Regions from separate parts of the Streptomyces sp. NPDC101237 genome, predicted to be linked through region 1. Evidence: riboswitches for the same ligand, from Rfam matches in the RefSeq annotation. Region 1 holds a riboswitch; each other region holds the start of a gene.
The links. A riboswitch is a leader RNA that binds a small molecule or an ion and turns the genes downstream of it on or off. The one in region 1 is predicted to bind S-adenosylmethionine.
Positions count from the first base shown of each region.

Region 1 (7,635 bases):
CCTTGGGGCACGAACCACCCGTCGTCAGGTGAACCGGGCGTCGCTGACGTCGATGGACACCATGGTCTGACTCAGGATCGGGCGGTTGTGCGTATCGCTTCGGTAGGCCCGGCGTTTGGTGGGCAGGCGGATCCCGTCTGCTTCCACGATGTCGTAGACGTACTGTGCTGCGGCGAACCCGCCTGCGATGTCGACGTGATAGTCATGCCGACGCAGGAGGTGGTCGGGGCCGAAGTAGAAGTCCTGTCGCGTGCTGTGGCTGGCGATGTGGGGCGGGAAGGCGGCGCGCAGCCCGCGCCAGAGCTCGTCGCCTTCCCGCCACGGTTCGATTTCGGTGACGCTGAAGCCGGGCATCGCCAGCAGGAAGGGCGTGGTGAGATACGTCCACAGCGCGTATCCGTTGAAGTAGGCGCGGTCCAGCGGGTCCCATGGGGTGTCGAGCTTGTGGCCGGTGAAGGACTTCCGCGGTTCGTTGCGTTCGGCCACGACGCGGCCGTCGAGTTTTTCGATGCTGATTCGGTCGGCTGTGAAGTCGGTCTTCTGGTCAGCGGCGCCGAACGGCGTCACGGAGGCGTGCTGCTCGTGCAGCCGGACAGTCATCTCCCGGGGGGTGAGATCCTGCGGCATCCCCTTGATGACGAACATGTCACCACCGCTGACGATGGTGGCGCGGACTGCGGTGAGTGCGTTCCAGCGGGCGAGGCCACCATGGGCATCGAGGACCTCGGCAAGCAACGTGTTCATGTCGGTCTCCTGCTCGGTCGTGCCGGTGCCGGGGCCCTAGCTGGGAGGGTCCGCGACGGCGGTCCGAGCCGACGACACGGCCGCGGCCCCGGCCAGGCGATCGGTGGCCCTGATCAGTTCGGCGCTCTTCTCATCGTTCACTGGTTCGTCGGCATCGCGCACCTGGGCGCTGATCCTGGGGACCCTGTAAGCCCCGGTCGGAACCGACAGGGACGGCGAGCAGCCGCCGGTCGCTCTGGCGTCCTCGGGCTGGGCGCGCGGGGTTCGTTGGGGTCCGCCCGTGGAGGTCACAGGGGTTTTCTCGTAGCGCCCTTCGTGCGGAGCCGTGGCTGGGTGCGATCTGCGGCGGCGCAGCCCTTGGCAGCCGGGCAAGGCCGCGGTACGCCGGCGTGACCGTCGCCGGCTGCGATGCGGCAGTGCGCTCATCCAGCCCCGGGCGTGGCGGGCTGTGGGGTCGCTCGGCTGGCGGGGTGACGTGTACGCCACACAAGGAAGATCGAGGTGGCGACCAGGCACCACACGGTGAGCACCACATACGGCTCGACGTGCTGGTTGTGCGGGAAGTAGATGGCGTTGCGCTGGGCGTTGACCGACGCGCCCGGCGGCAGGAACCGCCCCAGAAAGCCCAGGACCGGAGGGAGCAGCGGCCAGGCCACCGCACCGCCGGACGAGGGGTTGCCGAGGATGACCAGCAACAGCCACGTCGGCAGCGCCGCCCAGCGGCCCAGGAAGGTGTGGAACGCGGTGAAGATCATGCCCGCCGTGATCATGGTGAAAGTGCAGATGCCCCAGGACTGGACGAACGGCAGCCGCACCACACCGAGCACCCAGTCGGCCATGACGCAGATCCACAGGCCGCCCAGCACGGAATAGCCGACCGTAGCGACGATGCGCTCGGCGGGGCGCAGCGCCTGAGCATGCACGCCGAGCTGGATGGCACCGACGAAACCGAGGATGGTCGACCCCAGGGCGATATAGAAGAGAGCCAGCCCCTGCGGGTCCGTGGCCGGAAGCGGTTTGACGTCCCTGACCTGCACCGGGATGCCCAGGGTCCGGCCCACCGCCGGGGCACTCTGGCCGAGAACCCGGGCGACCGACGCCCCCGCCGCGCTCGCCACATCGACCTCCACCCCCGCCGGTCGACGCTGCACGATCGCGAACTCTCGCTGGGCGTCGACCGCGGCGAGGGCACTGCCGTAGTCCGGGTACGGATGAAGGACCAGCGACGTGCCGAGCGTGGTCTCCAGCGCGTTGGTGAACCGGTCGCCCGCGACCGTCTTTCCCGTCACCGCGACGGGGATGCGATGCGGTAGGGGATGGGCCATGGCCCAGCAGTAGGCGCCGACGAAGAGCCCGGCCAGGGCCGCGATGATCAGCGAGATCACCACCGCCGGTAGGAAACGCGACGACGTCAATCGCGGCCATCTGCCCTGTCGGGGCGGCCGGGGCGGCGCCGCCGCAGACCACCGCTCTTCCATGGGCACGATCGTACGGTGGGCGCCGAACGAGACTCGGCCGCCGCACCGCACGCATCACCGGCATGCCGGAACACCGCAACGCAAACGAGCCGGTGATACGCGTGCGCGACCGTTCCCGTCGCCGCTTGTCGGTGGCCGCCCTGGCCTGCTACCAGGCCGGCGAACCCTCGCGGCTGCTCTACCGGCCCTGCCCGAGCGCCCGGCCCGAGCAGGGCCTCGTCGACCGCGCCCGCCGTGGTGGCGGCGATCCGGAGTGCGGTGCTGCGGCGCAGGGCGGATCTGGCTCCCCGGGTGCGGGCGGCGGGGTTCATACGGCGGCTGCTCTCAGGCCCGCTTCGAGGTCGGCGATCAGGTCGCCGACGCCTTCGATGCCGACCGACAGCCGTACGAGGCCAGGCGTGACGCCTGCGGCGAGCTGCTGGTCCGGGGCGAGCTGGGCGTGGGTGGTGGAGGCGGGATGGATGACCAGGCTGCGTACGTCACCGATGTTCGCGAGATGGCTGAACAGCCGGAGTCCCTCGACGAAGCGCCGGCCCGCTTCCCGGCCGCCGGCGAGTTCGAACGCCAGGACCGCTCCCGTGCCGCGTGGCAGATAGCGCTTGGCCTGCGTCCGCCATGGGCTGGAGGCGAGGCCGGCGTAATGCACCCGCGTCACCTGGGGCTGTTCCTCCAGCCATTGCGCGAGGGTCCGGGCGTTGGCCACGTGCCGTTCGATGCGCAGGCTGAGGGTTTCCAGGCCCTGCAGGAGCAGGAAGCTGTTGAACGGTGAGACGGCCGGTCCCAGATCCCGGACCAGCCGGGTACGCAGACGCAGCGCGTAGGCGAGGCCGAGATCGGAGAAGGAGTCCCAGTAGGACAGCCCGTTGTAGGTCGGGTCCGGACGGGTCAGCCCCGGCCAACGGCCGGGATCGGCGCCGAAGTCGAAGCGCCCGCTGTCCACGACGATCCCGCCGATGCCGGTGCCGTGCCCGGAGAGGAACTTGGTGGTCGAGTGCACGACTATGTCGGCACCGTGCTCCATGGGCCGCAGCAGGTACGGGGTGAGCACGGTGTTGTCGACGACGAGCGGGACGCCGGCCTCGTGGGCGATGCGGGCCACCGCCTCGGTGTCGAGGACGTTGCCGCGCGGGTTGCCGATGGTCTCGCCGAAGAACGCCTTCGTGGTCGGGCGTACGGCGGTGTACCAGGCACCCAGGTCGTCCGGGTCGTCGACGAAGGTGACATCGATGCCGAAGTCCGCGAACGTGTGCTCCAGAAGGGTGCGGGTGCCGCCGTACAGGGACGACGAGGCGACGATGTGGTCGCCCGCACGGGCCAGGTTGAACAGGGCGAGGCTCGTGGCGGCCTGGCCGCTGGCCACGGCGACGGCCGCCGAACCGCCCTCCAGCGCGGCGATACGCTCCTCGGCCACGGCGGTGGTCGGGTTGGACAGCCGGGTGTAGGCGTGAGTGGTCAGGTCAGCCAGCTCGAAAGCCGCGGCGGCGTGCGCGGTGTCCCGGAAGACGTAGCTGGTGGCGAGGTGGATCGGCACCGCGCGTGCGCCGGTCGAGGGGTCGGGGACGGCACCGGAGTGCACTTGGCGGGTCTCGAACGCCCAGTCGGTCATCGGCCGGTCTCCTGCCTGGCCAGGACATCGGACCACCAGCGCTCGGCGACCCGGGGATGCGAGCGCAGCCAGCCGACGACCGCGTTCTCCCCGAAGGCCGCGAGAAGGGGGTTGTCCGGATCGTCGGTGACGCCCCGGCTCAGCGCCGCCAGCTCCGGGGGCAGTCGGAGCGGCTTGACGACCGCGTCCAGGCGCGGGCCCAGGAAGAAGGGGATCGAGTAGCGGTGAACGCCCGACCGGGGGCTGACGACCCGGTGCTGAGTGGCCTTCAGATAGCCCTGGGTGGCGATCTCCAGCATCTCGCCGATGTTGAAGACGAAGGCGTCGGGCACGGGCACCGCGTCGATCCACTCGCCGTCCTCGCGGCGCACCTGGAGCCCGCCCACCTCGTCCTGTTGCAGCAGGGCGAGGTAGCCGTAGTCCTTGTGGGCGCCGACGCCCTGGTCGGCGTCCTCGGCAGCGCGCGGCGGATAGTGCACGATCTTCACGTGCACGGCCGCCTCGTCGTCGAACCACTGGTCGAAGTAGCCCTCCTCCTGTCCGAGGGCCGCAGCGAGCGCCCGCAGCACCTCACGGCTCACCCGCAGCGCCTCCGCCTGCCAGCGCAGCACGATGCCCCTCAACTCCGGCAGCGCGGAGGGCCATTGGTTGGGGCCGATCAGGCGCAGGTAGTCGGGATCCGCCGGGCCGGTCTCCAGCGCCGCCCGTTCGGGACCGATGTCGATCTGCTCACGCCAGTCGGCGCCGCCCGCCGTGTATTCGGTGCCGGTGCGGGTATAGCCGCGGAACTGGGGCGAGTTGAGGTTCTCGATCTCCAGCCGCTCCTCCTCCGCCAGCGCGAAGAAGCTGCGGGCCGCGCTGAGCACCTCCTCCCGCAGCGCTGCCGGGACGCCGTGCCCGGTGACGTAGAAGAAGCCGACCTCGTGCGCGGCGGAGCGGAGTTCGGCGAGAAAGGCGCCGCGGTCCGCGTCCGGGGCACGGAAACGGGAGATGTCGATGACGGGCAGGGCTGTGGACTGGGCCATGGGAGGTTCCTTCACGGCAGGGCGGACGCGCGAGCCTTCCCGCCGCGCCCGAAGGGCGGCCGGCCGAGGGCGCTCGAAGGCCGCGGGCAGCGGGAGGAAGGCGAGATCGGGAGCCGTCGGACGGCTATCGGCAACAGACCTGGTCGAACTGGTCGGCGCGGCGGCTCACCCAGAACGGGTCGAGCGGCACCGTGTGTGCCGGGCCAGTGGTCTCCATGGTCGGATCAAAGCACAGCCGGAAAGAAGCGTCCACCATGCGTCCCGGGGGTGAGATGCCTTCCGCCATGGTCGACCTCGATCCGGCGCGTGGCGAGCACCGCTCGGGGTGCTTCCCGAGCTGGCCGGTTCCTGAGCCGGATCCGCTCCCGGTCCGACTGCCCCCTGCAGGGCGTCCCTTTCCCGCCATTGACGTACGACGAGACCACTCCGTATGGTCACGAACGGCATTGAGTGTCAGCGTCAAGCCCTGGCTCGCTGATCGGCAACCCTCCCACGCGGCGGGGTGCTCCAGGTGAAAGCCCGGCGGGATCATCGACGATCTCTGCAAGCGCGTGGCCCCGTGACCGGGGCCGGGATTATGTGGAGGACCGACATGCGGCACGGTGGTGACCTCAGCGCCCGCTACGCCGGCGCCACCGTGTTCTCACGGCTCTCGCGCCGGCGCCACATCGACCTCAAGCGCTCGACCAGCTGCCTCTGTCAGGACTGACGGGCCCTCCCGCCGCCGCTCGCGGTACGCGCCCGCGCTCACCGCACCGGCCTGCGCCTGATCTCCGTCTGTCTTTGATCCCCGTTTCCGACTGAACCCCCCCTGCACAGCGCTCCCCCGGCACCGCTGTCGCGCCGACCGGGACCGCACGCCCGCGCCCGGCCATGCCCCGCACCACACCGTGCCCGGTGACACGACGAGGAGAAGCCCTCCGTGACTGCACTTTCCGATGTCAGAACCTCCCGGTGGGCGGCTCTTACCGCCCTGGCGACCACCGGTGTCCTGCTGACCGCCTGTGGCTCCGGCGGCGGTGATTCCGGCGGCGCCTCCGGACAGCCCAGGTCCGGCGGCACCCTGACCTTCGCGGTGGGCTCGGACTCCGGTTGCGTGGACCCGCAGCAGGTCGGCAGCAACGAGACCATCTACTCGGTGCGCCAGATCGTGGACTCCCTGACCGACCAGGACCCCAGGACCGGCAAGATCGTGCCATGGCTGGCGAAGAGCTGGGACGTCAGCTCCGACGCCACGTCGTTCACCTTCCACCTGCGCTCCGGTGTCACCTTCAGCGACGGCTCGAAGCTGACCGCGCAGGTGGTCAAGGACAACTTCGACGCGGTGCCCGGTCTCGGCGCCCTGGGCACCCTCGCCGAGGGCTATCTGAGCGGCGTCAAGGGCACCACGGTGATCGACCCGCTCACCGTGAAAGTCACTTTCGGTCAGCCCAACGCCCAGTTCCTGCAGGCCACTTCGACCCACTCGCTGGGCATCGAGTCGTCGGCGAGTGTCAAGAAGACCCCGCAGCAGAAGTGCAGCGACGGGGTGATCGGATCCGGGCCCTTCGTGCTGAAGCAGTACGTGCAGAACCAGTCGATCACTCTGGCCAAGCGCACCGGCTACGCCTGGGGTTCCTCGCTGTGGAGCAAGAAGGGCGAGGCGTACCTGGACAGGCTGGTGTTCAAGGTAGTGCCCGAGGCGGGTGTGCGGGCGGGCAGTCTCCAGTCCGGCCAGGTGGACGCGATCAGCAGCGTCGGCAAGGCCAACGAGGCGGCGCTCAAGGGCGGCCAGGTCACCCTCCCCCGGCGGGCCAACCCCGGCGTGGTGTTCGGCCTCGGCCTCAACAACGCCCGCCCGGCGCTCAGGGACGCCAGGGTGCGGCAGGCGATCCTGGTCGCCCTCGACCGGCAGCAGATCGCCGACACCGTCTTCCCCACCGGCACCCGGGCGGCGACCAGCGTCCTGGCGCACACCACGCCCGACTACACCGACCTCGCGTCCGGTCTGGCCTTCGACGTGGCCAAGGCCAGATCCGAGCTGGACGCGGCCGGCTGGAAGACCGGCAGCGACGGGATCCGCGCCAAGGACGGCAGGAAACTGACCCTGACCGTCAAGTGGTTCCCCAACGCGGCCACCAACCAGCCCGCTTTGGAGCTGGTCCAGCAGCAGCTCAAGGCCGTGGGTGTGGACGTGGTCCTCAAGCAGCTCCAGGTCACCCAGTTCGCCACCACGCTCCAGTCCGGCGACTTCGACGCGGTGTGGGGGAACGTGACCCGCGCCGACCCCGACATCCTGCGCAGCTCCTTCTCCACCAAGCTGGCCAACTTCTACCACCTGCCCCCCAGCCCCCTCGACACGGCGCTGTCCGAACAGGCCGCGACCGTCGACGCCGCCAAGCGCAAGCAACTGGTCACCCAGGCACAGCAGTTGCTGGTCCAGAACGCCTACTACGTGCCCGTGGTGGAGCTCCAGACCCAGTTGGGCGCGTCACAGAAGGTGCACGACCTGGACTTCGACGCCTCCAGCCGGCTCCAGCTGCACGACACCTGGATCGGCTAGCGGATGCGACGCTATGTGATCAAGCGGCTCGCGCAGGCGGTCGGAGTGCTGTGGGCGGCGTACACGGTGTCGTTCCTGGTGCTGGACTATCTGCCAGGTGACCCGGTCACGGCGATGGCCGGCGCCGGGATGGACTCGGGGCAGGTCGACCCGGAGCAGCTCGCCGCCCTGCGGCACGAGTACGGCTTCGACAAGCCGGTGCTCGTGCAGTACGCGGAGTACCTCGGCCGGGCTGTGCGC
Region 1 covers NZ_JBIWNY010000027.1:55,797-63,431, forward strand. The annotation lists gene ACIRQ9_RS32385 (hypothetical protein) at 25-744, opposite strand; gene ACIRQ9_RS32390 (ABC transporter permease) at 1,167-2,222, opposite strand; gene ACIRQ9_RS32395 (O-acetylhomoserine aminocarboxypropyltransferase/cysteine synthase family protein) at 2,530-3,828, opposite strand; gene ACIRQ9_RS32400 (isopenicillin N synthase family dioxygenase) at 3,825-4,853, opposite strand; SAM riboswitch class IV at 5,296-5,409, shown strand; gene ACIRQ9_RS32405 (putative leader peptide) at 5,446-5,562, shown strand; gene ACIRQ9_RS32410 (ABC transporter substrate-binding protein) at 5,776-7,395, shown strand; gene ACIRQ9_RS32415 (ABC transporter permease) at 7,399-7,635, shown strand, end outside.

Region 2 (7,635 bases), on a different contig from region 1:
CTACTCGAAGATCTGCACCCACGTGGGCTGTCCGATCTCGCTGTACGAGCAGCAGACCCACCACGTGCTCTGCCCGTGCCACCAGTCCACCTTCGACCTCTCCGACGGTGCCCGAGTGATCTTCGGCCCGGCCGGTCACGCCCTGCCGCAGCTGCGCATCGGTGTGAGCGAGGAGGGCTACCTCCAGGCGCTCGGCGACTTCGAGGAGCCCGTCGGTCCTGCTTTCTGGGAGCGCGGATGAGCACTACGACGAACGACGAGACCCGCGCACGCGGGAAGGCTCCGGCCGGCGAGCGTGTCGCCGACTGGGCCGACGGACGGCTCGGGATCTACTCCCTCGCCAAGTCCAACATGCGCAAGATCTTCCCCGACCACTGGTCGTTCATGCTGGGCGAAGTGTGCATGTACAGCTTCATCATCATCATCCTGACGGGTGTCTATCTGACGCTGTTCTTCCACCCGTCGATGAACGAGGTGACGTACCACGGCAGCTATGTCCCGCTCCAGGGGCAGATGATGTCGGAGGCGTTCAACTCGACCCTGCACATCTCCTTCGACGTGCGCGGTGGCCTGCTCATCCGGCAGATCCACCACTGGGCCGCGCTGATCTTCCTCGCGGGCATGTTCGTGCACATGATGCGCGTGTTCTTCACGGGCGCCTTCCGCAAGCCGCGTGAGATCAACTGGATGTTCGGCTTCCTGCTGTTCGTCCTCGGCATGTTCACCGGCTTCACCGGCTACTCGCTCCCGGACGACCTGCTCTCCGGTACCGGCGTCCGCTTCACCGAGGGCGCCATCCTGTCGACGCCGATCGTCGGCACGTACATCTCGTACTTCCTCTTCGGCGGCGAGTTCCCGGGCCACGACTTCGTGGCGCGGTTCTACTCGATCCACATCCTGCTGCTGCCGGGCATCATGCTCGGCCTGATGGTCGGCCACCTGATCCTGGTCTTCTACCACAAGCACACGCAGTTCGCGGGTCCCGGAAAGACCGAGAAGAACGTCGTCGGCATGCCGCTGCTGCCGGTCTACATGGCCAAGGCCGGAGGCTTCTTCTTCCTGGTCTTCGGTGTCATCGCGGCCATCGCGGCGACCACCCAGATCAACCCGGTGTGGGCCATCGGCCCCTACCGTCCGGACCAGGTGTCCACCGGCGCCCAGCCCGACTGGTACATGGGCTTCGCCGAGGGCCTGATCCGGTACATGCCGGGCTGGGAGATCAACTTCTGGGGCCACACGCTGGTCCTCGGCGTGTTCATCCCGCTCGTCCTGTTCGGACTGGTGCTGGGCGTCATCGCGGTCTACCCGTTCATCGAGTCCTGGGTCACCGGCGACAAGAGCGAGCACCACATCCTGGACCGGCCGCGCAACGCCCCGACCCGTACCGGGTTCGGTGTCGCCTGGGTGACCGTGTACATGATCGGGCTGGTCGGTGGTGGCAACGACCTCATCGCCACCCACTTCCACCTGTCGATCAACGACGTGACCTGGTTCGTCCGGATCTTCTTCTTCGCCGGACCGGTCATCGCGTTCATCGTCACCAAGCGGATCTGCCTCGGCCTGCAGCGCCGGGACCGCGAGAAGGTGCTGCACGGTCGCGAGACCGGCATCATCAAGCGGCTGCCGCACGGTGAGTTCATCGAGGTGCACGAGCCGCTCAGCCAGGAGCAGCTGCACACCCTCACGGCCCACCACCAGTACGAGCCGGCCGAGGTCGGCGCGGGGGTCGACGAGAACGGTGTCGAGCGCAAGATCAAGGGGTCCGAGAAGCTCCGCGCCAAGCTGAGCAGCGCCTACTACGGCGAGGACAGCCAGATCCCGAAGCCCACCGTCGAGGAGTACAAGGAGATCACGAGCGGCCACGGCCACCACTGATCGACCGCGTCGCCACACGACGGCCGAAGGGCCCCCGTCCGGGGTACGGACGGGGGCCCTTCGCCGTGTCCGGAGCTGGATAGGGTAGGCCCCGACGACCCTTTTCCCCGTACGACGATCAGGAGCGGCTCCATGAGCGCTGTGACCCCCGCTGGAGGCGACACCGCGGCGGGCCGTTCCTGGCCCGAGGTGCTGAACGCACTGCTGTACGGCCAGGACCAGAGCGCGGACGCGACGGCCTGGGCGATGGACCAGATCATGCGCGGCCAGGCGACCGACGCCCAGATCGCCGGCTTCGTCGTCGCCCTGCGCGCCAAGGGCGAGACGGTCGACGAGATCAACGGGCTGGTCCGCACGATGTACGCGCACGCCAACGTCATCGACGTGCCCGGCCGCACGGTCGACATCGTCGGCACCGGCGGCGACGGCGCCAAGACGGTGAACATCTCCACGATGTCGGCGCTGGTGGTGGCCGGCACCGGGGCGAAGGTCGTCAAGCACGGCAACCGGGCCGCGTCCTCCGCGTCCGGCGCCTCGGACGTGCTGGAGAAGCTCGGCGTCAACCTCGACCTGACCCCGCGGCGGGTCGCCGAGGTCGCCGAGGAGGCCGGCATCACCTTCTGCTTCGCGGTCAAGTTCCACCCGGCGCTGCGCCACGCCGGCGCGGCCCGCGGCCAGCTGGGCATCCGTACGGTGTTCAACATCCTCGGCCCGCTGACCAACCCCGCGCAGGTGCGGGCCCAGGCGGTCGGCGTGGCGGACCCGCGCATGGCGCCGGTCGTCGCGGGCGTCTTCGCCGAGCGCGGCAACTCCTCGCTGGTCTTCCGCGGCGACGACGGCCTCGACGAGCTGACGACCACCGCCACCTCGCGGGTCTGGATCGTCCGCGACGGCACGGTCACCGAGGAGAGCTTCGACCCGAGGGACGTGGGCATCGGCCTGGTCCCGGTGGAGGCGCTGCGCGGCGGCGACCCGTCGTACAACGCGGAGGTCGCCCGCCGGCTCCTGGACGGCGAGACGGGGCCGGTCCGCGACGCGGTGCTGCTGAACTCGGCGGCGGCGCTGGTGGCCCTGGACCCGGGCACCGGGACGCTGGCCGGGCAGATCCGCGCCGGCATGGACCGGGCCGCGGAGTCGGTCGACTCGGGCGCGGCCAAGCGGGTGCTGGAGCGCTGGGCGGCGGCGACCCACCGGTAGCCCGCCGGCCGGAGATCACGCGCCGGCGCGGCGACCTGCGTTCCGTCATCCGGACAGAGGTTGCGCGCCGGCGATCATCTCCTCTACTTTTCCTCTCAGGTCATGAGTGACAGTCATGAGGCCCCGGCCGACTGTCCGGCAACCCTCCGTCCGTGGCGGGGTGCCCCGGGTGAAGACCAGGCCGTAGGCAGCGAGGTCTGCGGCAAGCGCGGATCCCTCACGCTCGTCCAGCGAGCACGGCCCGGGGATCCTGGTCACCGAGGGAGTCTCCCGTGAGCAAGCGAATGCGCTAGGGCGCCGAGCCCCCCTTCCGCGCACCTGTCCGCATGCCTGTTCCGCCTTCTTCTTTCCTCTCACGGGAGTTCCGCCATGTCCGTCTCCACCGCTGTCTCCACCCCGTCGGTTTGTGCCCCGCTGCCCGTTCTGGGACGTGATGTCACCGTCCCGCTCGTCACCGGCGGCGAAGTCACCTACGCCGCCCTCGACTACGCGGCCAGCGCCCCCGCGCTCCAGCGGGTCTGGGACGACGTGGCGGCGTACGCGCCCTACTACGGCAGCGTCCACCGCGGCGCCGGCTACCTCTCCCAGCTCTCCACGGACCTCTTCGAGAACGCCCGCAGGACCGTCGCGGAGTTCCTCGACTGCCGCCCCGACGACCAGCTGGTCTTCACCCGTTCGACCACGGACTCCCTGAACCTCCTGGCCCGCGCCCTGCCCGCCGACTGCCAGGTCTTCGTCTTCGAGACCGAGCACCACGCGAGCCTGCTGCCCTGGCAGGACGCCCGGGTCAGCTACCTGGACGCCCCGCGCACCCCGGCCCAGGCCGTCCGGACCCTGGAGCGCGCCCTCGCCGCCCGCGATCCCCACGGCCCGGCCCTGGTCTGCGTCACCGGCGCCTCGAACGTCACCGGTGAGCTGTGGCCGGTACGGGAACTGGCGGCCGCGGCGCACGCGCACGGCGCCAGGATCGTGCTGGACGCGGCCCAGCTGGCGCCGCACCACCCGGTGAGCGTGCGCGACCTGGACGTCGACTGGATCGCCTTCTCCGGCCACAAGCTGTACGCGCCGTTCGGCTCCGGCGTCCTGGCCGGCCGCGCCGACTGGCTGCGGGCCGCCGAGCCGTACCTCGCGGGCGGCGGCGCCAGCCGCACGGTGACCCGGCGTGAGGACGGGGGAGTGGCCGTGGAGTGGCACGAGAGCGCCGCCCGCCACGAGGCCGGCTCGCCGAACGTCATCGGGGCCTACTCGATCGCCGCGGCCTGCAAGGCGCTCACCGAGGCGGGCTTCGAGACGCTGGTGGCCCGCGAGCGGCACCTGATCGCCAAGGTCCGCGCGGGCCTCGCGGAGGTCCCCGAGGTCCGCGTGCTGTCCCTCTTCGGCGACGACGCCCCGCGGGTGGGCGTGCTCTCCTTCGTCGTCGAGGGCTGGAACAGCTCCCACTTCGCCGCGGCCCTGTCCGCCGAGTACGGCATCGGTGTCCGCGACGGCCTCTTCTGCGCCCACCCGCTGGTGCGGACCCTGCTGGGTTCCGACCCCGGGACCCAGGGCGAGTGCGGGGCGCCGGAGGCGGCGCCGGGGGAGAAGTCCCTGAACGCGATCCGGGTCAGCTTCGGCGCGGGTACGCCCGACGAGCACGTGGAGCGCTTCGTGACGGCGGTGCGGGAGCTGGTGGCCGACGGTGCGAAGTGGTCGTACCGCACGGAGGACGGCCGCTGCGTCCCGGCGGTCTGATCAGCGCCCCTCGGGGGCGCGGGGAACCGCGCGATCGGCCACGACGGACCCGCGGTGGACCACGGTGCGGGCCGGCGGGGACCGGCCGCGCGGTTCCCCGCGCCCCTGAAGGGGCTTCTAGCTGTCCAGGCCGATCGCGAACGCCGCCTCCAGGTCGTGCTGGGAGTAGGTACGGAACGCCACGTGCGTGTCCGTGCCCTCCACGCCCTGGATCTTGCTGATGCGGCCCGGGATCACCTCGGCCAGGTCCTCGTGCTCGCGCACCCGGACCATGGCGATCAGGTCGTAGGTGCCGGTGACGGAGAAGACCTCGCTGACGCTGTCCAGCGCGGCGATCTGTTCCGCGATCTCGGGGATCCGGTCCACGCTGGTCTTGATGAGGACGATCGCGGTGATCACGGCTGGTTCTCTCCCTCGGGAGCCGGAGCTGGGGCGGCCTTCACTTTAGTCCCACGCCCGTACCGCACCCACGCGTAGCCGAGGCCGAGCCCGAAGCCGACCACGTGGGCGAGATAGGCGACGCCCGGACCGGCCGGCGCCTGGTTCAGGGCGAGCCACTGCAGGGCCGCCCAGAACGGGAGCACCACCCAGGCCGGGAACCGCAGCGGGAGGAAGAAGAGGAACGGCAGAAGACTGGTCACACGGGCGCTGGGGAACAGGTAGAGGAACGCTCCCAGGACTCCCGAGATCGCCCCGGACGCCCCGACCAGCGACTGCTGCGAGGAGGCGTTGGCGGCCGCGTAGCCGAGCAGCGCGAGGTAGCCGCAGACGAGGTAGAAGAGGGTGAACTCCACGCGGCCCATCCGCTCCTCGGTCATCGTCCCGAAGACGAAGAGGAAGAGCATGTTGCCCAGGAGGTGCACCCAGCTGCCGTGGATGAACAGCGCCGTGGCCGGGGTGAGCAGCTCCCGTGCCGGGCCGTCGAACAGGTCGGCCGGGACCACTCCCCAGCGCCGGAAGTACGCGCGCTGGGCGGCGGCCAGGGCGTCCCCGGTGCCGTAGGAGTGGTTGAAGCCGGACGCCGGGCCGAGCAGGAAGATCAGGCAGCACACGGCGATCAGGGTGTACGTCATGGGGGCCGAGGTGCCCCTCAGGTTCCGTACGGTCCGCACGGCCGTCGGATTCCAGTTGCCGATCATGGACATAGAGCATGGCGTAACCGGACGCACCGGTGCAGATCGCCTCGCCGCCGCGGACAGGGCCGCGTCGAGGACTCGCCAGGCCGTAGGGTAACGAGCCACACGCGTCGGGACGGCGCGTCACGGACACTAGAAGGAAGCGAACAGCCACGATGACGGTTCCCCTGCCGACCGCCACGACGCGGTGGCGCTGCACCCTCTGCGGCAACCTCACGCGCTTCGACGTGACCCGCTCGTCGAAGGTCGTGGAGTACGTCCACCTCGACCTGGCCGGTGAGCCCAAGGTCGAGGAACGCGAGGTGGTCAGTGAGACCATCGAGTCGGTGCGCTGCCGCTGGTGCAACGCGGTGGACCAGGTGGAACTCGTGGACAGGCCGGGCGCCGACTCCTGAGACCGGGAGGCGGCCCCGCACAGGTGATGGGGTGTGACGGATGGTGGAGACCACCGGCGGAGGGCCGGGCGACGGCACCGCCGAGGTGCTTGACCGTCCGCTGCCCGACGGCGTGCGACGGCGGGTCGTGCAGATCGTGTCGGACGGCTTCGGCGGCCTGACCGTCGCCGAACTCCCCGCCCAGCTGCGGCAGTACGCCCGGTTCGCACCGAACCGGCGGGCCAAGTTCGCCGGCAACGCCATGGCGACCGCGCTGGAGACGGACACCCTCTTCAGACAGCGGATCGGGGAGAAGCTCAGAGAGGCGCAGCCGGAACTCGCCGGCGCCCTCGACGCCGGCTCACCGCCCCCGGCCGCGGACCCGCTCGACGTGGCGGCCGCGGCCTACGTACTGCGCCCCACGGGCTGGGTGAAGCTGGTGGCGGCGGCCGGCGAGGAGGCCCAGCGGGCCTACGCCGAGCGGGCCGACGAGGAGAGCCGGGCCGAGCTGGAGCGGCTGCGCGAGGAACTGGACCGGGCCCGGGACCAGACCCGTGCCGAGACCGAGCGGCTGCGCGCGGAGCTGGACGCGGCGCGCAAGGAAGCGGAATCGCTTCACCGCAAGCTGCGCGCCGCCCACAGCGACGTCAAGCGCGGCGAGGCCGCGCTGCGCAAGCTGCACGCGGCGATGGAGTCGATGCGCGCCGACGGGCAGGCCCAGGTGTCCGCCGCCGAGAGCGAGGGCCGGCGCCTCAAGGCCCGCCTCGGTGAGGTCGAGGCGGCCCTGGAGGCCAGCCGCAGGGCCGCCCGCGAAGGGCGCAGCGTCGAGGACATGAGGGTGCGGCTGCTGCTCGACACGGTGCTGGACGCGGCCCAGGGGCTGCGCCGCGAACTGGCCCTGCCGCCGGTGTCGGTGCGGCCCGCCGAGACGGTGGACGCGGTCGAGCCGGGACGGATGACCCCGAAGGACATCGCGGCCAGGGCGCTGTCCGAGAACGACCCGGCCGTCCTCGACCAGCTGCTCGCCCTGCCGCAGGCGCACCTCGTGGTGGACGGCTACAACGTGACCAAGACCGGCTATCCGCAGATGCCGCTGGAGAAGCAGCGGCTGCGGCTGCTCGGCCAGCTCTCCCAGCTCGCCGCGCAGACCGGCGCCGAGGTCACCTGTGTCTTCGACGGCGCGGAGCTGGCCGCGCCGGTGCTGCTCGCCCCGCCGCGGGGCGTGCGGGTGCTGTTCTCCAAGCCGGGCGTCACCGCGGACGAGCTGATCCGCCAGCTGGTCCGCGCCGAGCCGCCGGGGCGGCCGGTGATCGTCGCCTCGA
Region 2 covers NZ_JBIWNY010000003.1:366,346-373,980, forward strand. The annotation lists gene ACIRQ9_RS07575 (Rieske 2Fe-2S domain-containing protein) at 1-241, shown strand, start outside; gene ACIRQ9_RS07580 (cytochrome bc complex cytochrome b subunit) at 238-1,875, shown strand; gene trpD (anthranilate phosphoribosyltransferase) at 2,008-3,072, shown strand; SAM riboswitch class IV at 3,171-3,287, shown strand; gene ACIRQ9_RS07590 (aminotransferase class V-fold PLP-dependent enzyme) at 3,442-4,803, shown strand; gene ACIRQ9_RS07595 (Lrp/AsnC family transcriptional regulator) at 4,921-5,202, opposite strand; gene ACIRQ9_RS07600 (rhomboid family intramembrane serine protease) at 5,199-5,942, opposite strand; gene ACIRQ9_RS07605 (hypothetical protein) at 6,095-6,334, shown strand; gene ACIRQ9_RS07610 (NYN domain-containing protein) at 6,375-7,635, shown strand, end outside.
Region 2: linked by a shared signal. The riboswitch ahead of ACIRQ9_RS07590 (aminotransferase class V-fold PLP-dependent enzyme) and the one ahead of ACIRQ9_RS32405 (putative leader peptide) in region 1 are both predicted to bind S-adenosylmethionine.

Region 3 (7,635 bases), on a different contig from region 1:
GACGGCCTTCTCGATACCGCGCTTCAGAGCCATCGGGTTGGCGCCGGCGGCGACGTTGCGCAGGCCTTCCTTGACCAGGGCCTGGGCGAGCACGGTCGCGGTGGTCGTACCGTCACCGGCGACGTCGTCCGTCTTCTTGGCGACTTCCTTGACCAGCTCGGCGCCGATCTTCTCGTACGGGTCCTCCAGCTCGATCTCCTTGGCGATGGACACACCATCGTTGGTGATCGTGGGGGCGCCCCACTTCTTCTCAAGGACGACGTTGCGGCCCTTGGGGCCGAGGGTGACCTTGACGGCGTCGGCGAGCTGGTTCATACCGCGCTCAAGGCCGCGCCGCGCCTCCTCGTCGAACGCGATGATCTTGGCCATGTGAAGTGGTCCCTCCAGGACTGGGGGTGAGTCTTTACGGACCGCGCCCGCGCCCGCGACGGACGGCTCGCCGACCCGTGGGTCCTTTGCCCCACCCGGCCTGCGGGCCTCACCGACCCGGTCCATTTTTGTCACTCTCACCTTCAGAGTGCTAACGCCAATGATTAGCACTCGCCCATCGAGAGTGCAAGGCGCCCTCGCGAAGCGGGGGCTCGTTCAGGGGGGGTGGCCGGGTGACGGACGGGCGCGGGAAGCCCGGCCGGACCGGGGGCGCGCCGCGGCCGCGGCACGTCCGCGCCCGTCCGCGCGCCGCCTCGATGTCCGGGGCATGCCAAAGGGCTCGTAACCCATGACTCCCCATGGGATACGAGCCCTCCGACAAGAAGGAAGAACGACGCTGTCAGTCGGCGCGTGCTTCAGCTGGTCGCGAGCCGGACCATGTCCGCCTGCGGCCCCTTCTGGCCCTGCGAGATCTCGAAATCGACCCGCTGACCTTCCTCCAGGGTGCGGTAGCCGTCCATCTGGATCGCGCTGTAGTGGACGAAAACATCCGCACCACCGTCGACCGCGATGAAGCCGTACCCCTTCTCCGCGTTGAACCACTTGACGGTGCCCTGAGCCATGCCTAACTCCCCTATTACTGGCCCTTGCACAGATCCACACTTCGCGGATCCGGGTCAGACCTCACTCCCCAATGGTTGGGGGCGTGCGCCGGAACGCGTCGACCGCGGCTGAATGTATCTGCCCAACTGCCGTCTGCAACAGGTCAATCGGACGAGAATTCTGGACGGGAAGGGTCCGGAATGTAGTGAGAATTCGGCTGAATTCAGGGCAAGTCGGGCCCTATAAAAGCCGCAAAAGCCGCGTACGGCCGCGCACTTTGGTTACTTCTTGGCGGGCCTGCGGTATCGAATACGGGGCTCCCGACCTGGAGATCGGGATCGCGTTCCCCAACTGTACCGCGCTCAACCACACAGAATTGCCCCCTCCGCTTCTCTCACGGAGGGGGCAATCGGATGAACACTCGGTGATCGGCCTTACCGAAGGTAATGTTCGGTCATTCGATCAGCCTGTCAGCGGAACGGCGGATCAGCCGCCGGCCACGGCCGGGATGATGGAGACACCGGCGCCGTCGGGCGTGGCCGTCTCCAGTCCCTGCTCGAACCGCACGTCGTCGTCATTGACGTACACGTTGACGAAGCGGCGCAGCTTGCCCTCGTCGTCGAGCACCCGGCCGGCGATACCGGTGTGGTTCCTCTCCAGGTCGGATATGACCTCGCCGAGGGTGCCTCCTTCGGCGCTGACCTCGGCCTGGCCACCGGTGTAGGTGCGCAGGATGGTGGGGATGCGAACGGTGACGCTCACGTGTGAACCTCCGATGGGGCGACGCGCTGGAATGGACAGGGCCGGCTCAGGCGAGCCCGGCTTCACGGAACGACTCGAGCGTGGGCCGGATGGTGGCCGTCAGACCGGTCCCCGCCACGGCGTCCAGCGTCTTCAGTCCGTCACCCGTGTTCAGTACGACGACCGACTTCGACGGATCGATCTGCCCGTTCTCGATGAGCTTCCTGGTGACGCCGACCGTCACCCCGCCGGCGGTCTCCGCGAAGATTCCCTCGGTCCGCGCGAGCAGCTTGATCGCGTCGACGACCTGCTCGTCGGTGACGTCCTCCACCGCACCGCCGGTACGGCGCGCGATGTCCAGCACATAGGGTCCGTCGGCCGGGTTGCCGATGGCGAGGGACTTGGCGATCGTGTTCGGCTTCTGCGGCCGGACCACGTCGTGGCCCGCCTTGTAGGCCACCGACACCGGCGAGCATCCCTCGGCCTGCGCACCGAAGATCTTGTACGGCCTGTCCTCGACCAGCCCGAGCTTGATCAGCTCCTGCAGCCCCTTGTCGATCTTCGTGAGCTGCGAGCCCGAGGCGATCGGGATCACCAGCTGGTCCGGGATCCGCCAGCCGAGCTGCTCGCAGATCTCGTACGCCAGGGTCTTGGAGCCCTCCGCGTAGTAGGGACGCAGGTTGACGTTGACGAAGCCCCAGCCCTCACCGGCCGAGTCGCCGATCAGCTCGGAGCAGAAACGGTTCACGTCGTCGTAGTTGCCCTCGATGCCGACGAGCTCGCCGCCGTAGATCGCGGCCATGACGATCTTGCCCTGCTCCAGGTCGTGCGGGATGAACACGCAGGAGCGGAAGCCGGCCCGCGCGGCGGCGGCACCGACCGCGCCGGCGAGGTTGCCGGTGGAGGAGCAGGAGAGCGTGGTGTAGCCGAAGGCGCGCGCGGCCTCGACGGCCTGGGCGACGACGCGGTCCTTGAAGGAGTGCGTCGGGTTGCCGGAGTCGTCCTTGACGTACAGGCCGCCGGTGACGCCCAGCTCCCTGGCCAGGTTGTCGGCCTGGACGAGCTTGGTCCAGCCCGGGTTGATGTTCGGCTTGGTCGCCACGTCCGCGGGGACGGGCAGCAGCGGCGCGTAGCGCCAGATGTTCGCGGGACCCGCTTCGATGCGCTTGCGCAGCTCCTCGGTGTCGTAGGCCGAGAAGTCGTACGCGATCTCGAGCGGGCCGAAACACTCCTCGCAGGCGAACACCGGGCCGAGCGGCACGCGGTGGCCGCACTCGCGGCAGCTCAGTGCGGTGGCGGGACCGAGGTCGACGGTCGCGGGGTCGGTGGTGGTCGCAGCAGTCTGCACAGCCATGTGAGGCGAGGCCCTTTCTCCTCATCTTCCTCACGACGCATCTCGCCGTGAGACGGATTTGGCACCTTCCCTAGCCGGGAGCCCCGCGAGTGATCGACAGCGATCAGCGAGAGCCGACTGGAGGGTTGCCGGGGCTTCATCGGGCCGTATCCCTCTGCCCCTCTGGATGAGCGGTATGCGGTTGTCAACGGCCGGTGACCCCAGGACATGCGATGGTCATCGGCGTTGTTCAAGACTGTAACCGAAGGCCAGGACAGTTGAGATAGTCGTCCGAACCGCGAGATGGGTCACACCCCGCAGTGTGATCGTGACAGTGAGGAGCCGCTGACTGTGCTGGAAGAAGTCGAGCGCTGGCTGGCCACCCGCTCCTGGTCCATGAACGAACGTCCGCTGCACCGGATACTCGCCGCCAAGCAGCGCACCGGTCAGACCGTCTCCGTCGTGCTGCCCGCGCTCAACGAGGAGGAGACGGTCGGTGACATCGTCGCGATCATCCGCCACGACCTGATGCGGCAGGCGCCGCTCGTCGACGAGGTCGTGGTCGTCGACTCCGGTTCCACCGACCGTACGGCGGCGGTGGCCGCGGCGGCCGGCGCCCGGGTCGTGCACCGCGACATGATCCTGCCGCGCATCCCCGCCGTCCCCGGCAAGGGCGAGGTGCTCTGGCGCTCGCTCCTGGTCACCACCGGGGACATCGTCTGCTTCGTCGACGCCGACCTGCGGGAGTTCTCCTCCGACTTCGTCACCGGCATCGTCGGCCCGCTGCTGACCGACCCGGACGTGGACCTGGTCAAGGCGATGTACGACCGCCCGCTCGCCGGTTCGGCCGGACAGGGCGGCCGGGTCACCGAGCTGATGGCCCGCCCGCTGCTGAACATGCACTGGCCGCAGCTGGCCGGGTTCGTCCAGCCGCTCGGCGGCGAGTACGCGGCCCGCCGCTCGCTCCTCGAACAGCTCCCGTTCCCGGTCGGCTACGGCGTGGAGCTGGGCATGCTGGTCGACGCCCTGCACCTGGTCGGCCTGGACGCCCTGGCCCAGGTCGACGTCGGCGTGCGCAAGCACCGACACCAGGACGGCCAGGCCCTCGGCCGGATGTCCGCCGCGATCTACCGCACCGCCCAGCTGCGGCTGGCCCGCGGCCATCTGATCCGGCCCGCCCTGACCCAGTTCGAACGGGGCGAGGACGGCTTCGAACCGCGCACCTACTCCGTGGACACCGAGGAACGGCCGCCGATGGCGGAGATCACCGAGTACGCCGAACGCCGGGTGGCGTGACTTCGCCGTACGGCCGTATACCGCGGCGGGTCGGACGTGACCGCACGTTTGAGCGTTTCCGGGCCGGGCTAGGTTGAGGCGTATGTCTTCCACCGGCGGTGCTGAGGTGCTGGTCGCGTCCAATCGCGGCCCGGTTTCGTACGAGATGCGCGACGACGGTTCGCTGCACGCCAAACGGGGCGGCGGCGGCCTGGTCTCGGGCCTGTCGGCGATCGGGCCGGACGCGGACGCGGTGTGGGTCTGCGCGGCGCTGAGCGACGGCGACCGGGAGGCGGTGCGGCGGGCCGAGGGCGGCCGGCTGCCGGCCGGGGACACCGGCGGGCAGCAGGTCAGGATGCTCGACATCGCCCCGGACGTGTTCTCGGACGCGTACAACGGCGTCGCGAACTCGGTGCTCTGGTTCGTCCACCACATGCTGTACCAGACCCCGTTGGAACCGGTCTTCGACGCGGAGTTCCGGCACCAGTGGGCGTCGTACCAGGCCTACAACCAGGCGTTCGCCGAGGCGCTGGCGCAGGAGGCGGGCCAGGGCGCGGTCGTCGTCATCCAGGACTACCACCTGGCGCTGGCCCCGCGGATGCTGCGGCGGCTGCGGCCGGACCTGCGTATCGGCCATTTCTCGCACACCCCGTGGGCGCCGCCGGACTACTTCCGGCTGCTCCCCGACGACATCGCGGCGGAGCTGCTCGGCGGGATCCTGGGCGCGGACCACGCGGCGTTCCTGACCCGGCGGTGGGCGGACGCGTTCGTGGCCTGCTGTCACGCGGTGCTGGGCCCGGGGATCCCGGCGGCCGGTGAGACCCGGATCGGGGTGCACGGGCTGGGGGCCGACGCGGAGTTCCTGCGGAAGCGGTCGCACGAACCGGACGTGGAGGAGCGGATGCGGGCGCTGCGGGAGGAGATCGGCGAGGGCCGCCGGACGATCGTCCGGGTGGACCGGACCGAGCTGTCGAAGAACATCGTGCGGGGCCTGCTGGCCTACCGGCAGCTGCTCGACGACCACCCCGAGTGGCGGGAGCGGGTGGTGCACGTCGCGTTCGCGTATCCGTCGCGGCAGGACCTCGCGGTGTACCGCGACTACACGGCCGAGGTGCAGCGGGTCGCCGACGAGATCAACGCGGCCTACGGGACGCCCGGCTGGACCCCGGTCGTGCTGCACGTGAAGGACGACTTCGCCCGGTCGCTCGCGGCCTACCGACTGGCCGACGTGGCGCTGGTGAACCCGATCCGGGACGGCATGAACCTGGTGGCCAAGGAGATCCCGCTGGTCTCGGACGCGGGGTGCGCGCTGGTGCTCTCGCGGGAGGCGGGGGCGTACGAGGAGCTGGGCGAGGACGCGGTGGTGGTGAACCCCTACGACATCGGTGGGACCGCCGGTGCCTTGCAGGAGGCGTTGACCATGGGGGACGAGGAGCGGGCGGAGCGGTCGAAGCGGCTGGCCGCGGCGGCGACCGCGTTGCCGCCCGCGGCTTGGTTCCTTGAGCAGTTGGCGGCGTTGCGGGGCTGAGTTCCCCGGCCGCGGGCCGGTGGGGGCTCGGCGCGCAGTTCCTCCCCCGGCCTCCGGCCGGGGGCACCCCCGGCGCCCTTACGGGGCGCTCTGCTCGGCCAGTGCTTTCAGGAGGCGGACGACTTCCTCCGGGCCGTCGACCACCAGGTCGGCCCGGTCGGCGAGTTCCGTGACCTCCGCGCTGCCGCTGCACACCAGCAGGCCCGGGACGCCCTCCCCGCGCAGTTTCTCCACCGCGGCGAAGGCCGGGATGTCGCCGAGGTCGTCGCCGGCGTAGAGGATCGCGCCCGCGCCGATCTCCCGTGCGTAGGCGCGCAGGGCCACGCCCTTGTCCATGCCCGGCGGGCGGAGTTCCAGGACCAGGCGGCCCGGTTCGACGATCAGGCCGTGCCGGGTGGCCAGGTCGGTGAGCGGGGCGCGCAGGGCCTCGAAGGCGGCCTGCGGGTCCTCGGCCCGGCGGGTGTGGACGGCCACGGCGTGGCCCTTGTCCTCGGTCCAGGTGCCGTGCGCTCCCGCGGCGTCGATGACGGCCGGGAGTTCGGCGCGGACGGCGGCGATGCCGGGGTGCGCGGGCGGGGCGGTGAGTTCGCCGGTGGCCGCGTCCCAGCGTTCGGCGCCGTAGTGGCCGAGGACGACGAGGTGGTCCAGGCCGGGCACGCCGGCGAAACCGCCGTAGCGGACGGCGATGTCGGTGGGGCGGCCGGTGATGACGGCGACGGAGGCCACCTTGGGCGCGAGGGCGGCGAGGGCCGGTACGGCGTCCGGGTGCGCGCGGGCCTGCTCGGGATCGGCGACGATCGGCGCGAGCGTCCCGTCGAAGTCGAGCCCGACGAGCGCGGAACGCGGCTGCGAGAGGAGTGCGGCAAGACCTTCGCGGCCGGCGGCTGTGCGAGGCGTCGGAAGGGGTTCCGTGGAGTGGGTGCCCATACCGCCGACAGTATCGGAGCGTCCTCAAGGGGCGCTGGGGGCGCCTCCGGCCGGAGGCTGGGGGCGGAACTGCGCGACAGGCCCCCACCGCCCCGCACGTACCCCCTACCGCTCCGACCGCCGCCCCTCCCGCACCCGCCGCAGCCTGTTGACCGTCACCGGGTCGTGGGCCAAGGCCCGTTCGTCGTCGAGGAGGGCGTTGAGGAGCTGGTAGTAGCGCACCGGCGCCAGGTCCAGTTCCTCACGGATCACCCGTTCCTTGGCGCCGGGGCTCGGAAAGCCCCGGCGTTCCAGGGCGAGGATCGCCTGCTCGCGTGCGCCCAGTTCTTGCCGGTCCATGCCGAGAACCGTAGCGCTCAGCCCGTCTTCGCACGGCTGTCGGCCGCCGTCGCCTCGGACTGGAGCCGGGTGAGCACGCCGGTCGGGTCGCCGGTGGAGGCGACCGCGGTGCCGATCTGCTTCTTGACGTCGGCGCTGACCGCGGCCCACGAGGTCTTGCCCGCCGGGTACAGCTCGGAGGTGGGCAGCTGTTCGAGGAAGGGCCGGAGCTGCTTGTCCTGCGCTCGCGAGGAGTCGGTCATCGTCTGGGAGGCGGACGTGGTGACCGGGAGCAGGCCGTACTCGCGGGAGAAGTCGAGGACGTTCTTCTCGCTGTAGACGTAGTCGAGGAAGTCGCCGACCTGTTCGGCGTGCCCGTTCTGCTTGAAGGCCGCCATCCAGTCGGTGACGCCCATGGACGGCGTGCTGGTGGTCTGGCCGGCGCGGGACGGCATCGGGACGGCCCCGAACTTCACGCCCTTCTTCTCAGCCTGCTTGATGAGCGTGGGGTGGCCGTTGAGCATGCCGACCTGTCCGTCGG
Region 3 covers NZ_JBIWNY010000006.1:139,353-146,987, reverse strand. The annotation lists gene groL (chaperonin GroEL) at 1-369, opposite strand, end outside; gene ACIRQ9_RS11920 (cold-shock protein) at 786-992, opposite strand; gene ACIRQ9_RS11915 (MoaD/ThiS family protein) at 1,459-1,734, opposite strand; gene thrC (threonine synthase) at 1,781-3,067, opposite strand; SAM riboswitch class I at 3,086-3,240, opposite strand; gene ACIRQ9_RS11905 (glucosyl-3-phosphoglycerate synthase) at 3,398-4,342, shown strand; gene ACIRQ9_RS11900 (trehalose-6-phosphate synthase) at 4,425-5,849, shown strand; gene otsB (trehalose-phosphatase) at 5,928-6,776, opposite strand; gene ACIRQ9_RS11890 (DUF3263 domain-containing protein) at 6,882-7,115, opposite strand; gene ACIRQ9_RS11885 (extracellular solute-binding protein) at 7,133-7,635, opposite strand, start outside.
Region 3: linked by a shared signal. The riboswitch ahead of thrC (threonine synthase) and the one ahead of ACIRQ9_RS32405 (putative leader peptide) in region 1 are both predicted to bind S-adenosylmethionine.

Region 4 (7,635 bases), on a different contig from region 1:
TAGAAGGCCTGGCCGGCGTCGAGGGTGGCGTAGCGGCTGAAGATGGCGTCGGCGGCGGCCGCGGCGAACTCGCGGCCCTCGTCGGACTCGCCGGCCTGGAAGATCACCGGGCGGCCCTGCGGGGAGCGCGGCACGTTGAACTGGCCGTGGATGTCGAACTGGGGGCCGCGGTGGGCGAAGGAACCGGCTCTGGCGTCGCTCAGGAAGGCGCCCGCGGCCTGGTCGGCGAGGATCTCGTCGCCGTGCCAGGAGTCGAAGAGCTCGTTCGCCGTGGCGAGGAACTCCTTGGCGCGGGAGTAGCGCTCCTCCTGCGGCAGGAAGCCGCCGCGCCGGAAGTTCTCGCCGGTGAAGGCGTCCCAGGAGGTGACCACGTTCCAGGCGGCCCGGCCGCCCGAGAGGTGGTCGAGGCTGGCGAACTGGCGGGCCACCTCGTAGGGCTCGTTGAAGGTGGAGTTGATGGTGCCGGTCAGCCCGAGGCGGTCGGTGACGGCGGCGAGCGCGGCCAGCACGGTGAAGGTGTCGGGTCGGCCGACCACGTCCAGGTCGTATATCTTGCCGCCCTGTTCGCGCAGCCGCAGGCCCTCGGCGAGGAACAGGAAGTCGAACTTGGCGCGTTCGGCGGTCTTCGCGAAGTGCGTGAAGGAGCTGAACTCGATGTGGCTGCCGGCGGCCGGGTCGCTCCACACGGTGGTGTTGTTGACGCCGGGGAAGTGCGCGGCCAGGTGGATCTGCTTCAGCGGCTTGCTCATGTCGGGTGCGGTCCTTCCGGCTCAGGCGGTGGCGGCGTAGCGGTTGGCGGGGCGGGCGAGCCCGAGCAGTCCGCGCAGGGTGTCCGCCTCGTAGGCGGTGCGGAACCGGCCGCGTCGCTGGAGTTCGGGGACCAGGTCCGCGGTGATGCGCGGCAGGTCGTGGCCGAGGACGGCGGGCCTGAGCCGGAAGCCGGTGAGACCTTCGGCGGCGAACTCCTCCAGAAGGTCGGCGAGTTCGGTCGCGGTTCCGGCGAAGACGGGCGCGTCGCTGGTGTGTTCGCCGCCGTCGAGCGCGTCGAGGCGTTCCCTGCGGGCGACGGCCGCGGCCCGGTCGTCGTCGAGGTGGACCTCCAGGTCGCCGAAGACGTGCACGGTGTCGGCCGCCCGTCCGGCGGCCTCCTGCCCGGCGCGGATCTCGGCGACGATCGCGCGGGCGTCCGCGGCGTCGGCGGGGGTGACGTAGCCGACGTCGGCCTGGCGTGCGATCAGCCGGTAGGGGATGCTCTGGTGGCCGAGGGCGGTGACCAGGGGCTGGCCCTGGGGCGGGCGCGGGGTGATGGAGGGCCCCTTGACGCTGAAGTGCCGGCCCTCGAAGTCGATGTAGTGCAGCTTGTCCCGGTCGATGAAGCGGCCGGTGGCGGTGTCCCTGATCTCGGCGTCGTCCTCCCAGCTGTCCCAGAGCCGGCGCACGGCCTCGACGTAGTCGGCCGCCTCCTCGAAGTGCTCGGCGAGCCGGGCCTGCCCGGCCGGTGACCGCAGCTGTGCGAGATCGACCGGCGGGAAGGTGCGGCGGCCGAAGTGGTCGGCCTCGTGCGGGCGGGCGGAGATCTGCACCCGCAGGCCGGCGCGGCCGGTGCTGACGTAGTCGAGGGTGGCGATCGCCTTGGAGATGTGGAACGGCTCGGTGTGGGTGGCGATCACGGTCGGCACCAGGCCGATGTGGCGGGACAGCGGTGCGATCCGGGACGCGATCAGCACGGCGTCCAGGCGGCCGCGGACCTGGTCGGTACGGCCGTCGGGCTCGCCGTACCGCGAGGACTGCAGGCCGAGACCGTCCTCGATGGTGACGAAGTCGAGCAGGCCGCGCTCGGCCTCGGCGACCAGGTCGGCCCAGTAGCCGGCGGTGAACAGCTCACGGGGGCGGGCCGCCGGGTCACGCCAGGACGCGGGGTGCCAGCCGGTGCCGTCCAGGGCGACGGCGAGGTGCAGGGGGGAAGCGGGAGATGAGGACACGGTGGTGCCTTCCTGAAGGTCCGTACGAGGGCGCGCCGGGGCGGACGGGGGCGCGGCGGGGACAACCGGTCAGGAACAACAGAGCGCGCCGGCCACGCGCGCCAGGTCGATGTGCGGCCGGGAGACCAGGACGGTACGGCGGCTGGGGCTGAGCACACGCGTCACGTCCCGCACCTCCCGGCCTGCTCCGCGGACATCTCGTCCCGACGGACAACAGCGTGGCCGCGGTGGTTGTTCCCGGGCCGGTCAGGAGTTGTCGAGCGGCAGACCGGGCGGGTTGACCTCGGACGTGGTGACGGCCTCGTCGGAGAGGTTGTAGGCCTTGAGCCACTGGGCGTACTGGCCGTTGTCGATCAGGTGGTTGATGGCGTCGGCGAGCGGCTTGGCGAGGCCGCTGCCCTTCTTGGCGGTGGCCGCGATCAGTCCCTGGAGGCGGGCGCCCGCGCCGGAGTAGGTACCGGCGGTGCGGGTGGCGTTGGGCGTGTTCGCGGTCTGTCTGTTGTGGTAGGCGATGCCGGGGTTGGGGCCGAGGTAGGCGTCGATCTTGCCACCGGCGAGGGCCAGGTAGACGCTGTTGCTGTCCTGGTAGTACTTGACCGTCAGCTTCTTGCCCTCCTTGGCCAGCTTGTCCTTCCACTCCAGGAGGATCTTCTCCTGGTTGGTGCCGGCGCTGACGGCGACGGTCCGGCCGGCGAGGTTCTGGTAGTTCCTGTCGAAGTTCCAGGTGCTCTTCTTCGGGACGGTGAAGGCGAGGTTGTCCTGCCGGTAGGAGGCGAACTCGTACTTCTTCTTGCGTTCCTCGGTGTCGGTGATGTTGGAGAGGGCCACGTCGACCTTGCCGCTGTCGATGCCGACGAACATGTTCTCCCAGGTGAAGTTCTTCACCTCGGGGGTGAGGCCGAACACCGCGGCGACCAGGCGGCCGAGGTCGGGTTCGGAGCCGGTGAGGGTCTTCTGGTCGGAGCCCACGTAGGCGAGCGGCGGGAATCCGGCGGGCAGGGCGCCCTCGCCGATGACGAGCTTGCCGCTCTTGCGCAGCGCGGCGGGCAGTTCGGCTCTGATGGACTCGACCTCGGACACCTTGACGGTCGTCGGCCGGGCGGCGCCGTTGGCGACCTGGCCGATGACGACCTCGCCGTTCCTGGCGCCGGCGGTCGTGGTGGCGGCGTCGCTGTCGCCCCCGCAGGCGGCGAGCCCGGTGGCGAGGGTCGCGACGGCGGTCGCCGTGGTGAGGCCGCGGATCAGGCCGCGTCGGGAGAGGAGGGTGGGCATGGCTGTCCTTCGGGTGCGAGCGAATTGCGGTGGGATGGTGGTGAAAGGGGGGCTGGTTCAGAGGACCTTGCGCAGGAAGTCACGGGTCCGTTCGTGCCGCGGTCGGTCGAGGACCTCGGCGGGTGGGCCCTGTTCGACGATCCTTCCGCCGTCGATGAAGACGATCCGGTCGGCGACCTCGCGGGCGAAGCCGATCTCGTGGGTGACGATCACGAGGGTGGTGCCGCCGGAGGCCAGGTCCTTGATGACCGCCAGGACCTCGCCGACCAGCTCGGGGTCGAGCGCGGAGGTCGGTTCGTCGAAGAGGATGATCCCGGGGCGCAGCGCGAGGGCGCGGGCGATGGCGACGCGCTGCTGCTGGCCGCCCGAGAGCTGGCGCGGATAGGCGCCGGCGCGTTCGCCGAGGCCGACCCGTTCCAGGAGTTCCCTGGCCAGGTGCCGGGCCTCCTGCCGGGTGAGCTTCCCGGTGGCGGCGGGCGCGGCGGCGACGTTGTCGAGCGCTGTCAGGTGCGGGAACAGGTTGAAGTTCTGGAAGACGAAGCCGATCCGGCTGCGCTGGGCCAGGATGGCGCGTTCGCTGAGTTCCTTGAGGCCGTCGCCGTGGCGCTTCACCCCGATCAGTTCGCCGCCGACGCTGACGTGGCCCGACTCGGGCTTCTCCAGATGGTTGACGACCCGCAGCAGCGTGGACTTGCCGGAGCCCGACGGGCCGAGGACGACGGTGACCTCGCCGGGGCGCACGGTCAGGTCGATGCCGTCGAGGACGCGGTGGGCGCCGTAGGACTTGTGGACGTCGTGGATCTCCAGGGCGGCCGGGGCGGCGTCGGTCGCGATGTCCGGGTGGGTGGTCATACGGCGGCCTCCCGGCGTATCCGTTCGCGCAGGCCGGCCGTGCCGGTGCGCAGTCTCTGCAGGGGGGTGGGCGGCAGCGTGCGGGTGGCGCCGCGGGCGAAGTACCGCTCGACGTAGTACTGGAGGACGGAGACGGCGCTGGTCAGGATCAGGTACCAGACGGTGGCGACGAGCAGCAGCGGCACGATGTCGCCGGGGTAGGTGCTGCCCATGGACTGCACCGAGCCGAAGAGGTCGAGCAGCGAGACGTAGAACACCAGGGACGTGCTCTTGATCAGGCCGATGAGCTGGTTGACGTAGTTGGGGACGATGGAGCGCAGGGCCTGCGGGAGGACGATCCGGGAGAACTGGTAGCCCTTCGGCAGGCCGAGCGCGGCGGCCGCCTCGTGCTGTCCCTGGTCGACGGAGAGGATGCCGCCGCGCACCACCTCGGACGCGTAGGCCGCCTCGTTGAGGCTGAGGCCGATCACGGCGATGGCCAGGTCGGTGGCGAGTCTCGACTCGTCGAAGGTGACGAAGGACGGGCCGAAGGGCACGCCCAGGCTGAGGGTCTGGTAGAGCGCGGAGAAGTTGTAGAGGAAGATCAGCAGCACGATCAGCGGGATCGAGCGGAACAGCCAGGTGTAGGTCCAGCTCACCGCCCGCAGCACCGGACTCCCCGAGAGCCGGGCGAGGGCCAGCACGACGCCGCCGAGCAGGCCCAGGACGGCGCTGAGCGCGGTGACTTCGAGGGTGACGACGAGCCCGTCGAGGATGGTGGGGCGCAGGAACCAGTAGCGGAAGCGGTCCCACTGGTAGAAGGGGTTGGTGGCGAGTCCGTGGGCGAACTGCGCGACGAGCACCAGGACGACGGCGGTGGCGATCCACCGGCCGGGCCTGCGCAGCGGCCGAACACGCTGACTGGCTGCGGATTTTGACGGGCTGTCGACGGGCGGTGACGCCTCGGCTACGGACAGGACGCCTGGGGGTTCACTCATGACGGGCTCCGGCGGAGTCGGACGTCCCGGACCGCGACGGCCGGGACCGCGGCACCGGACCGCGTCAGGAGACACGGCACGGGTACGCGGGGGCGCGCGGGACACGGGACGGGGCGGACGGCTGCGCACCGGGACGGCCGGTGCTTCGTCGGGGAGGCGGGGACGCGGGACCGCGTCGGCCGTGCCGCGGAAGCGGGCGCGGCCGCAGGTGCGGCGGAAAGGCCTGGTCAGGCCTGACAGCGGGCGCGGCCCGGTGCGGTGCACGCGCTACACAGCGCGCTGTTGACGCGGAGCAGGTCGACGGCGCGGTCGGCGACCAGCGGGCTCGGGCACGGCTGTACGCAGCCCGGGGCGCGGTCCTCGGCCGGCCTGGAGGCTGCGTACATGTCCCGTCACCTGTCGCTGTCGTGGCGGCCCCTGGGGGCCTCGCGCTTACCGAACGTCGTCATCCGGTCCGGTCGTCACCTGGGGCACCCCACCGCGGTGCGAGGGTTGCCGGTCAGCAAGCCAGGGCTCGATGCTGACGCTCTTGACCGATCTGTGCCGCAAGTAAGTCAGTTGCCCGAACGGATGTCAACGCCTGTCCGGCTGGTGAAACGGTTCGGGCCGCTCTCACCTGCGCGGAGCGCCCGACACGTCCGCCGCGTGCCCCGCCCAGTCCAGGATCTGGACGGCCGCGCCGGCGGCCTCCAGGCCCTGGCAACGGCCGTGGTGGCGGCGGGCGATGCCGTCGAGGTCGAGGTGGGCGCCGAAGGCGGGGTGCGCGGCCAGCCGGCGGGCGTAGGCCCACAGCGCGGGGTGGCCGGCGACGGCGTGCACGGCGGCGGCGTCCAGGTGGTTGCGGTGCACGGTGTCGAGTTGCACCAGGGCCACCCACAACTCGACGTCGGCGGCCGTGAGTCCCCCGCCGACCAGGAACTCGGCGCCGGTCAGGCGCCGCTCCAGTTCGTCCAGGGTGGCGAGCAGCACCTCCAGCGCCGCCGGGTCGCCGCCCTCCCGGCCCGCGTCCTGCGCCGCCTGCCCGATGCCCTCGGCGCACAGCCGCTCTGCCTCCTCGATCGCGGTCTCGGCACCGCGCGGGTACAGCCGGACCTCGCCGTCGCCGAAGTGGCGGTCCAGGTCCCGCAGGATGTCCCGGCCGTGGGTCGACACGATCCGGCCGGACCAGTCGTCGCTGAGCACGGGCGCGAGGGCCGGTCCGGAGTACCGGTGGGCGCTCGCCTCGTACAGCGGGCGCAGCGCGGTGTGGCCGCCGTCGGGGCCGTCCGGGACGGCGGCCAGGAAGGTGACCGGACACCAGTCGTCCAGGGCCAGGAGGCTGTGGCCGACGGCGATGCGGAGGCCGTCCGGACAGGCGGTGGCCAGGTGCAGCCGGTAGCGGCGGGGCACGGCGTAGTGCCCGCTGCGCGCGTCCCGGCCGATGCGGCCGCGGAAGACGGGGCCGGAGCGGGCCGAGGGCAGGGCGGCGAGCGGAGTGATGGACATGCGTCTCCCCGGGGTAGCGGCGCGCGGGCGTCCGCGCGGCGGAGGCGTGCGTCGGAGGGCGGGCGCCCGGCGGGCGCCAGGCAAGGGTGCGGCCGGTGGCGGGCGCTCGGTCCCGCGGCCGCCGTGGCGCGGTGGGCGGCGGCGGTTGTCAGCCGGTGCGGCTGATGGCGCTGCACACGCGCTGCAGGTCGATGTGCAGCCGCGAGGTGAGCAGCGGGACGGGGCAGGGCGTACGGCTCTCTCGGCGCTGTCTGCCGGTGACCGTGCGCAGCGGACCCATCCGTTCCCTACCTTTTCACTAGGATTCCCCTCTGGAGTGTCGATCGGCCTCCGCGTGCCGTCAAGGGGGCGTCCGCGCCTGGGACACCCGGTTTCGGTTTGCCGTCGCGCGCCGGCTGCGGTCCGCTGGAGACACGGGCCGAGCGACAGGAGCCGGATGCGATGAGCGAGCCCCCGGGTCCCGGGCCGGTGCCCGGAGCCGTGCCCGAGACCTTCGTGTTCGCCTGCGGGCGGTGCGGTGAGGTCTGGGAGGCCGTCTTCCAGGCGGTGTTCTTCACCGACCCGGTCGCCGACCCCGACCTGCAGAGCACCCAGGAGTACGTCGACGAGGCGGGCCGCGCGGTGCGGTCGCCGCTGGCCGACGCGGTGTGCCCGCGCTGCGGCGGCAGGCGGGTGCGGATCACGGCACCCGGATCGTGACGCTCACCCGGATGGCACGCGCGGGTGGTCGGCCGCGGTGCCGGATGGTGGCGTGGAGGGACGTACCGCCGTTGCCCGCGGAGTGACGCAGCACCGCTGCCCCCGCGGAGACGCACCCACCGTCCCGAGGAGGCAGTCGCGATGATCCGTCCGTTCCGACCCGTGCGTGTTCTCGCCCCGGCCGTGGTGGCGGGGGTCCTGCTCGCCACGGCGGCCTGTACGGACGACGGCGACGGCCCCGGGGCCGTCGCCGTCTCGCCGGCCGGCGAACGCTCCGCCGCGTCCCCGTCGGCGACCCCGGCCCTCACCGGTGCGGGCGCGCAGGCCGCCCTCATCACGCCGGCCGACATCGAGGACAACTGGGAGCT
Region 4 covers NZ_JBIWNY010000001.1:24,676-32,310, forward strand. The annotation lists gene ACIRQ9_RS00085 (NtaA/DmoA family FMN-dependent monooxygenase) at 1-749, opposite strand, end outside; gene ACIRQ9_RS00090 (LLM class flavin-dependent oxidoreductase) at 771-1,982, opposite strand; gene ACIRQ9_RS00095 (putative leader peptide) at 2,052-2,147, opposite strand; gene ACIRQ9_RS00100 (ABC transporter substrate-binding protein) at 2,229-3,254, opposite strand; gene ACIRQ9_RS00105 (amino acid ABC transporter ATP-binding protein) at 3,312-4,106, opposite strand; gene ACIRQ9_RS00110 (amino acid ABC transporter permease) at 4,103-5,083, opposite strand; SAM riboswitch class IV at 5,507-5,618, opposite strand; gene ACIRQ9_RS00115 (glutathione S-transferase C-terminal domain-containing protein) at 5,696-6,568, opposite strand; gene ACIRQ9_RS00120 (putative leader peptide) at 6,717-6,848, opposite strand; gene ACIRQ9_RS00125 (hypothetical protein) at 7,010-7,267, shown strand; gene ACIRQ9_RS00130 (hypothetical protein) at 7,409-7,635, shown strand, end outside.
Region 4: linked by a shared signal. The riboswitch ahead of ACIRQ9_RS00110 (amino acid ABC transporter permease) and the one ahead of ACIRQ9_RS32405 (putative leader peptide) in region 1 are both predicted to bind S-adenosylmethionine.